Regions from separate parts of the Streptomyces sp. NPDC047841 genome, predicted to be linked through region 1. Evidence: riboswitches for the same ligand, from Rfam matches in the RefSeq annotation. Region 1 holds a riboswitch; the other holds the start of a gene.
What was found. Region 1 has a riboswitch for cobalamin ahead of AB0947_RS11095 (HoxN/HupN/NixA family nickel/cobalt transporter). Riboswitches for the same ligand answer to the same signal wherever they lie in the genome.
Positions count from the first base shown of each region.

Region 2: another riboswitch for cobalamin. It lies ahead of AB0947_RS21785 (ribonucleoside-diphosphate reductase subunit alpha); the one in region 1 lies ahead of AB0947_RS11095 (HoxN/HupN/NixA family nickel/cobalt transporter).

Region 1 is NZ_JBEYRP010000006.1:93,264-97,778, reverse strand. Features, by position in the region: gene AB0947_RS11105 (glycoside hydrolase family 13 protein) at 1-1,239, opposite strand, end outside; gene AB0947_RS11100 (metalloregulator ArsR/SmtB family transcription factor) at 1,319-1,669, opposite strand; cobalamin riboswitch at 1,751-1,933, shown strand; gene AB0947_RS11095 (HoxN/HupN/NixA family nickel/cobalt transporter) at 1,961-3,043, shown strand; gene AB0947_RS11090 (nucleoside hydrolase) at 3,047-4,009, opposite strand; gene AB0947_RS11085 (hypothetical protein) at 4,328-4,515, shown strand, end outside.
Region 2 is NZ_JBEYRP010000012.1:221,890-226,404, forward strand. Features, by position in the region: gene AB0947_RS21775 (ATP-binding protein) at 1-1,127, opposite strand, end outside; gene AB0947_RS21780 (GNAT family N-acetyltransferase) at 1,282-1,788, shown strand; cobalamin riboswitch at 1,828-1,965, shown strand; gene AB0947_RS21785 (ribonucleoside-diphosphate reductase subunit alpha) at 2,088-4,445, shown strand; gene AB0947_RS21790 (ribonucleotide-diphosphate reductase subunit beta) at 4,445-4,515, shown strand, end outside.

The DNA of each region.
Region 1 (4,515 bases):
CTGGAGCACCTCGGTGGGCAGGTCGGCGACCTCGGGCAGGCCGAGTTCCTCCCCCTGGTACAGGTACGCGGAGCCGGGCAGCGCCAGCATCAGCAGGGTCGCCGCCCGGGCCCGGCGCAGTCCGGCCGCCGTGTCGATCGCGGGCGCGGCGCCGCCGGACAGCAGCCAGGCGGCCGGGTCGGTGCCGGCCGGCAGCACGAGCCGGGAGGCGTGCCGCACGACGTCGTGGTTGGACAGCACCCAGGTCGCGGAGGCGCCGGCGGCCCGGGCCGTGACCAGCGAGGCGGCGATGACGTCCCGCAGCTCCTCCGCGTCCCAGCGCGCCTCCAGGTACTCGAAGTTGAAGGCCTGGCCGAGTTCGTCCGGGCGGGCGTACAGGGCGCGGCGGGCCCCGGGGACCCAGGCCTCGGCGACGGCGGTGCGCGGCGGGCGGTAGGCGTCGAAGATCTTGCGCCAGTCGCGGTAGATCTCGTGGACCTCGTCCCGGTCCCAGTAGGGGTGGCTGCCCGGCGGCACCAGCGGCAATGCCTGCTCGCCGGTCGCGCCGATGCCGCCGATGTCCCGCAGCGGCTCGGTGAGGTCCTTGGCCAGGCCGTGGGCGACGTCCACGCGGAAGCCGTCCACGCCCCGGTCCGACCAGAACCGCAGGGTGCTGCGGAAGTCGGCGCGGACCTCCTCGTCGTCCCAGTTCAGGTCGGGCTGTTCGGGGGCGAACAGGTGCAGGTACCACTCCCCGTCGGGCACCCGCCGCCAGGCGCTGCCGCCGAACACCGACTGCCAGTCGCTGGGCGGCAGTTCACCGTGCGCGCCGCGCCCCGCCCGGAAGACGTACCGCTCCCGGGCGGCGGACCCGGGTCCGGCACGCAGCGCCTCCTGGAACCAGCGGTGCAGGTGGGAGGTGTGGTTGGGGACGATGTCCACGACCACCTTGAGCCCGAGCCGGTGCGCCTCGCCCACCAGGGCGTCGAAGTCGTCCAGGGTGCCGAGGCGCTCGTCGACCCCGCGCGGGTCGATGACGTCGTAGCCGCCGTCGGCGAGTTCGGAGGGGTAGAAGGGGCTCAGCCACAGGGCGTCCACGCCGAGGGAGGCGAGATGGCCCAGGCGTTCGGTGATGCCCCGCAGGTCGCCGAGGCCGTCACCGTCGGCGTCGGCGAAGCTGCGCGGATAGATCTGGTAGACGACGGCCTGCCGCCACCAGTCGGGGTTCCTGGACGAGAGGTCCGGCGAGAGGTCTGCCATACGGGCTCCCAGGGGACGGACGACGGTACGGAATCTGTATCCGTCCACATTGCCCGGAAAGGGAACCGTGCGCGGCCGTTCAGCCCACGCAGTGCTCCAACAGCCCCCGGACGTCCGCGTCCACCACCCTGTACCGCACCACGCGCCCCTCCTTCTCCCCCGCCACGACCCCGGCCGCCCGCAGCAGCCGCAGGGCCTGGGAGACGGCGGGGTCGTTCATCCCCGTGGCGATGGCGAGGTCCGACACGGCGAGCGGCCCGGTGCGGTGCAGCGCGACCAGCAGCGCCAGCCGGTTGGCGTCGGCGAGCAGGGAGAAACGGTCGGCCCAGGTGCGCAGGCGCCCCGCCTCACCGATGGCGGCGATCGCCTCGCAGACCCGGTGTCCGTCGATGGAACGACGGTCGGCTCGGTCGGCAGGCACGAGATGCATGGGGCCAGTCTGGCAGGCCCCCTCTCTGTGATCTTCGATACCTGCGCAAGTGCGCAGCTATGCAGGAAACCGCGTGCCCCTCTACGGTGGGCGGGCCGTGGTGTTCGGGAAGTCGATGGAAAGTCGACGCGGCCCTCGCCACTGTGATCGGGGAGTTCCCGTTCCGTCCGGCACCGCCGGGCCACTGGTCGCAGACCGGGAAGGCAGGAACGGCGGACGTACGACCCGTAAGCCAGGAGACCGGCCACGGCAGCTCACGAAGTGATCCACGAGGTGCTGGAGCGTGAACCCATGGCCGATGCCGTCTCTTTCCGCTGGCGACGCGAGGACACCGTCAAGACGGTGGGGCTGCTGGCGGTGATCGTCGCCCTGCACGTCGTCGCGTTCGGAATCCTCTACGTCCTCGTCGCGCCCGAGCACTACAAGGTCGGCTCCGACGTCTTCGGGGTCGGGCTGGGCATCACCGCCTACACCCTCGGCATGCGGCACGCCTTCGACGCCGACCACATCGCGGCGATCGACAACACCACCCGCAAGCTGATGGCCGACGGCAAGCGGCCGGTGTCGGTGGGGTTCTGGTTCGCGCTGGGCCACTCCAGCGTGGTGGTACTGCTGGCGCTGCTGATCGCGGGCGGCACCTCACTGGCCGGGAAGGTCATGAACGAGGGCTCCACCACCCACCAGGTGCTCGGCTTCCTCGGTACGACGGTCTCCGGCACGTTCCTCTACCTCATCGCCGCCCTGAACCTGGTCGCCCTGGTGGGCATCCTGAAGGTCTTCCGGGCGATGCGGGCGGGCGCGTACGACGAGAAGCAGCTCGAAGCGCACCTGGACTCGCGGGGGTTCATGAACCGCGTCCTCGGCCGGCTGACGAAGTCCGTCTCCCGGCCGGGGCAGATGTACCCGCTCGGCTTCCTGTTCGGCCTCGGCTTCGACACGGCCACCGAGGTCACGCTGATGGTGATGGCGGGCTCGGGCGCGGCGGCGGGACTGCCCTGGTACGCGATCCTCTGCCTGCCGCTGCTCTTCGCCGCCGGGATGAGCCTGTTCGACACCCTCGACGGCACGTTCATGAACTTCGCCTACCAGTGGGCGTTCTCCAACCCGGTCCGCAAGGTCTTCTACAACCTCGCCATCACCGGCCTGTCCATCGCGGTCGCCTTCTTCATCGGCACCATCGAGCTGGTCGGCGTCCTGCACGAGAAGTTCGGCCTGCACGACGACATCACCGGCTGGATCGCGGGCCTCGACCTGGACAACGTCGGCTACCTCATCGTCGGCCTGTTCGTCCTGGTGTGGGCGGCGGCGCTGGCGTACTGGAAGGTCGCCCGGGTCGAGGAGCGCTGGGCGGTCTCGCCGTCCGCCGCCGACTAGCGCCTACCGCGCGACGGTCTCCAGGTACAGCTTCACGTACCGGTCGGCGTCCACCTCCAACGCCACGTCCACCAGGGCGCGTTCGCGTCCGCCCTCGTGGATCTCGGACTCGCCGGGGCGGGGGCGGCGGTCGACGATCGTCTGGCCCCGGGCGGGGCCCGGGGCGAGGGAGACCTCGACCGGGAGCCGGCGGGTGGTGATGCCCTGCGGGTCGGCGACCGCGCACACCGCGCCCGCGTCGCCGAGGCCGCCCGCCTCCTCCGCCTGGGGCGGCTCGCCCTGGTGGGCCGGCCGGTGGGCGAGCAGCTCACCGGCCAGCCGGGTGCCGGGCTCACCGCTCGCGCGCAGCCGGTGGACCTCGGCGCTGTCCACCACGACCTGCTGGAAGACGTCCAGGCCGTACATCGTGATCGGCACCCCGGCGGTCAGCAGGACCGCCGCCGCCTCCGGGTCGTGCCAGACGTTGAACTCCGCGACCGGCGTGGCGTTCCCGGTGGCCACCGCCCCGCCCATGAACACGATCCGCTCGATGTTCCGGGTCACCTCGGGGTGGGTGCGCAGCAGCAGGGCGATGTTGGTGAGCGGCGCGGTCGGGATCAGCGTCACCGGGCGCGGGGAGGCCAGGATCTCCCGGCGCAGCAGGCTGACGGCGTCGATGTCCACCGGGGTCCGGGTGGGCGCGGGCAGGCCCAGGTCGCCCATGCCGTCGGCGCCGTGCACCGGGGCCGGGCGGGCCGGCTCCAGCAGCGGGCGCTCGGCACCCCGGGCCACCGGGACGGCGGGGGCGCCCGCCTGCTCCAGCACGGTGAGGGTGTTGCGGACCACCCCGTCCACGTCGGTGTTCCCGGCGACGCAGGTCACCGCCCGCAGGTCGAGTCCGGGGTGGCGCACGGCGAACAGCAGGGCCAGGGCGTCGTCGACGCCGGTGTCGCAGTCGATGATCACGGGAATGGGCTGACCGTCCACGGCGGACTCCTTCCGTCGTGCCGACCTTAGATCAGTCCCGTCCCGGGACGGTCCCTCGGCCCGGTCCCCCGCCCCGCCTCCCGGGCGCGGGTCACCGCCACCGGTCGGGCGGCAGCGCGCCGGGACGGTCCGCGGCGCCGTCGTGCCCGACGGGCACAGGGCGCGCACTGCGGACGGCACCGCACCGGCCCCGCGGGGGCCGTGCCACGGATTCCCCGGCGCCCCCTCACCCGTACGGCCCGGAGCGTTGGTGCGCAGGTCAGGGCGGTGGTGCCGTGAGACCAGGCACCCCGGCCGCCCGCAGCCCAGGAGGCACCGATGTCCCCCGAGATACCCCACCTCCCCCGTGCCGTGACCCTCTCCCTGACCGGCGCCGGCCTGCTGACCGCCGGCGCCTGCGCGGCCTTCGGCCTCAACCACCCGGCGAGCGCGCCACACCCCCTGCCCACGCTCGACCGGCCCGCCCCGACGCCCCGGCCGTCCGCGCGGGCCGGCGGTTCCTCGCT
Region 2 (4,515 bases), on a different contig from region 1:
TCGCGTTCCAGGCCGCCGTGGTGGTGCAGTTCGCGGGCGATCTGCAGGTAGATGGGCGACTCCGTGACCTCCGCGGTCTCCACGATCCAGTCCACGCGGCGCTCGTCCGTCTCCGGGATGCGGGCCTCGACGAAGTACAGCGCCTCCTCCTCGCTGAGCGGTTCCAGCTCCACGATCGCGGCGGGGGTGCTCTCCAGCGGGCTGTGCGGCCGCGACGCGATGACGAGCGGCAGCCTGTCCTCGTGGGCGCACTCGATGGCCCTGCGGATGATGTTGTCCCTGTCCTCCTGGAGGCGCTCGTCGAGGACCGCCTCCTCCAGGCCGTCGGCGAGGACGACCACCTTGTCGTCGGCGAGCAGTTGCTGCCAGACCCGGTCGTTCTTGGTGCGTGCGAGGATGCCGCGGGGTGCTTCCTCGGCGAACCGTTCCCTGGCCATGCGCTCGAAGTTGAGATCGGCGCCGGTTGCGTCCCGCAGCCGGATCGGCACGGGCACGGCGTGCTGCCGGGCGAGCAGTTCGGTGAGCCGCACCAGGACGGCCGTCTTGCCCGTGCCCACACCGCCGACGAGCACATAGGGCCTGCGGGTCTCACGCTGCCGCAGCCGCTGGGCGATGACCCGGGCGATCTCCTCGCGGCCCACGATCTCGGCGATGTCGGGGCCGGCGGTGGGCACCAGATCGCGGGGGTGCCTGCGCGCCTTCGCGAGGTAGCGCCGCTTGGTCCACCAGTACCAGAAGAACAGGAAGAGGGCGGCGGCGATCGAAGCGGAGAGCACCGGACCGACGAAGCGGAGCACGTCGTCGAAGCCCTGGTTGCCGTTCCGCCACGTCTCGAACCGCGTCGTGCGGTGCGAGATCAGGATGTACACGCCCTCTCCGGCCCACGCCAGGACGGCGAGGGCGGCAAGGGCCCACACGACCCGGTTCACGTTGGTGTACGAGGCCCATCTGCGCCACTTGCGGGGGCGGGTGGTGTCGAGCCGGGCTTCCGACCTGATGGTCAGGTGGTGCCAGTAGCCCAGGAAGAACCGCCTGCCCCGGCACCACGCCCGTCGCGCGTACAGCGTCGCCATCGGCGCGTTGCGTGGTCGCTCCTTGCCCGGTGGGTGACGGACGATTCTCGTCATGGTGCGTTCTCCTTCCGAGACCAGCTTTCGGCACGGAGGACCCCACACAGCACCTGTTTCCATGAAAACATGGGCATTCCGCCCCGCAACCCGGCAGGCGACCGCCGCGGATCCCCGGGAATCCGCGCCGCACCCCTCGGGCAGACTCGGTGTCATGGACTTCGTGATCCGGCGGGCAGCTCCCGGCGAGTACGACGACCTGGGCGAGATCACCGCCGGGGCCTATGTCCGTGACGGCCTCCTCGCCTTCGACGAGAGCGACTGGTACCTCGGCGAGCTGAGGGACGTGGCGAAGCGGGCCGCCGCCGCGGACGTCCTCGTGGCCGTCCGCGACGGCGTGCTCCTCGGCGGGGTCACCTTCGTCCGCTCCGGCGGCCCCATGACCGACATCGCCGGCCCGGGGGAGGCGGAGATCAGGATGCTCGCGGTCGCCCCCGCGGCCCGGGGCCGGGGCGTGGGGGAGGCGCTGGTGCGGGCCTGCGTCGAGCGCGGGCGGGCCACCGAGGGCTGCGTGCGCGTGGTCCTGTCCACCCAGCGGACCATGCACACCGCCCACCGCATCTACACCCGCCTCGGTTTCGTCCGCGCCCCCGAGCGGGACTGGAATCCCCTCCCGGGCCGGGACGACCTCACGCTCCTCGCGTACGAGTTGACCCTCTGAGGCCGGGCCGACACTACATCTGGGGGTGACATGGCAGCCCGGCACTAGATGTATGCTCGTCCTCGCTGTCGTCGCAGGGGAATCCGGTGCGAATCCGGAACTGTCCCGCAACGGTGTACCCGTGTGCCCCCGCACGCGTGTCGAGTCCGAAGACCTGCCGGCGGTGCACCCGGCCGTCCAGGCCCGGGTGGTTCTGACGTCCGGGCCTCGTGGAATGGGCCGGTGGACGCGACGCCGTGCGCGCTCGTGACCGCCCCCGCCTCCCGCCAGGCCCCGTGCCGAGCGAGGGAGAGCCCCACGTGACCATCGCGCCAGCCGACCCGGCCTCAGTCAGCGAGCCGGAGACCGACGGTCCCGGTGCCGCGCTGCTGCGGATCCTGACCGAGCTGACCGCCGACCTGCCCGACGCCGACCCGGGCCGGGTGGCCGCCGCCGCGCTGCGGGGCCGGTCCGCCCGGGCCGACGAGGCGGAGTTGCGGGAGCTGGCCACGGAGGCCGCGGCCGGCCTGATCTCCGAGGATCCCGCGTACTCGAAGCTGGCCGCCCGGCTGCTGACCCTCGCCATCCGGGACGAGGCCGCCTCGCAGGGCGTGACGTCCTTCACCGAGTCGGTCGCGGTCGGCCACCGCGAGGGCCTGATCGCCGACCGCACCGCCGAGTTCGTGCGGCTGCACGCCGAGCGCCTCGACGCGCTGGTCGACCCCGCGGCCGACGACCGCTTCGGCTACTTCGGCCTGCGCACCCTGCACAGCCGCTACCTGCTGCGCCACCCGGTCACCCGCAGGGTCGTGGAGACACCCCAGCACTTCCTGCTGCGCGTGGCGAGCGGCCTCGCGGAGGACGACACGACCCGCTCCGTGGACGAAGTGGCGTCCCTGTACGGCCTGATGAGCCGCCTGGACTACCTGCCGTCCTCCCCCACCCTGTTCAACTCCGGTACGCGACACCCCCAGATGTCGTCCTGCTACCTGCTGGACTCCCCGCGGGACGAGCTGGACTCCATCTACGACCGCTACCACCAGGTCGCCCGCCTGTCGAAGCACGCCGGCGGCATCGGCCTGTCCTACTCCCGCATCCGCTCGCGCGGTTCGCTGATCCGGGGGACGAACGGGCACTCCAACGGGATCGTGCCGTTCCTGAAGACCCTGGACGCGTCGGTGGCGGCGGTCAACCAGGGCGGCCGGCGCAAGGGCGCGGCAGCGGTCTACCTGGAGACCTGGCACTCCGACATCGAGGAGTTCCTGGAGCTGCGGGACAACACCGGCGAGGACGCCCGCCGCACCCACAACCTCAACCTCGCGCACTGGATCCCCGACGAGTTCATGCGCCGGGTCAACGCCGACGGGCAGTGGTCGCTGTTCTCCCCCGCCGACGTGCCCGAACTGGTCGACTTGTGGGGCGAGGACTTCGACACCGCCTACCGCAGGGCCGAGGCGGCGGGCCTGGCGAAGAAGACCATCGCGGCCAGGGACCTGTACGGGCGGATGATGCGCACCCTCGCCCAGACCGGCAACGGCTGGATGACGTTCAAGGACGCCGCCAACCGCACCGCCAACCAGACCGCCGAACCCGGCAACGTCATCCACTCCTCCAACCTGTGCACCGAGATCCTGGAGGTCACCGACGACGGCGAGACGGCCGTCTGCAACCTCGGCTCGGTCAACCTCGGCGCCTTCGTGGACACCACGACCGGGGACATCGACTGGGAGCGGCTGGACCAGACGGTCCGCACGGCCGTCACCTTCCTGGACCGCGTGGTCGACATCAACTTCTACCCCACCGAGCAGGCGGGGCGTTCCAACGCCAGGTGGCGCCCGGTCGGCCTGGGCGCGATGGGCCTGCAGGACGTCTTCTTCAGGCTCCGCCTGCCCTTCGACTCGGCGGAAGCCAAGGCCCTCTCCACGCGGATCGCCGAGCGGATCATGCTCGCCGCCTACGAGACCTCCGCCGACCTCGCCGAACGCAACGGCCCCCTGCCCGCCTGGAAGCAGACCCGCGCCGCCCGGGGCGTCCTCCACCCCGACCACTACGACGTCGACCTCACCTGGCCCGGACGCTGGGACGCCCTCCGCAAGCGGATCGCACAGACGGGCATGCGCAACGCGCTGCTCCTCGCGATCGCGCCGACGGCCACGATCGCGTCGATCGCGGGGGTGTACGAGTGCATCGAGCCCCAGGTCTCCAACCTGTTCAAGCGCGAGACCCTCTCGGGTGAGTTCCTCCAGGTCAACTCCTACCTCGTACAGGACCTGAAGAACCTCGGCGTCTGGGACGCCCGCACCCGCGAAGCCCTGCGCGACTCGGGCGGCTCCATCCAGGACTTCCCCTGGATCCCCGAGGAGATCCGCGCCCTGTACCGCACGGCCTGGGAGATCCCCCAGCGCGGCCTCATCGACATGGCCGCCGCCCGCACCCCGTTCCTCGACCAGGCCCAGTCGCTGAACCTGTTCCTGGAGACGCCGACGATCGGCAAGCTCTCCTCGATGTACGCCTACGCCTGGAAGTCCGGGCTCAAGACGACGTACTATCTGCGCTCCCGCCCCGCGACCCGCATCGCCCGCGCCGCCCAGGCCACCGTCCCCGCACAACAGACCACCGACCCGGAAGCGATCGCCTGCTCCCTGGAAAACCCCGAGTCCTGCGAGGCCTGCCAGTAATGACCACCCGATCCCAGAACCTGCTCGACCCGGGCTTCGAGCTGACTCTCCGCCCCATGCGCTACCCCGA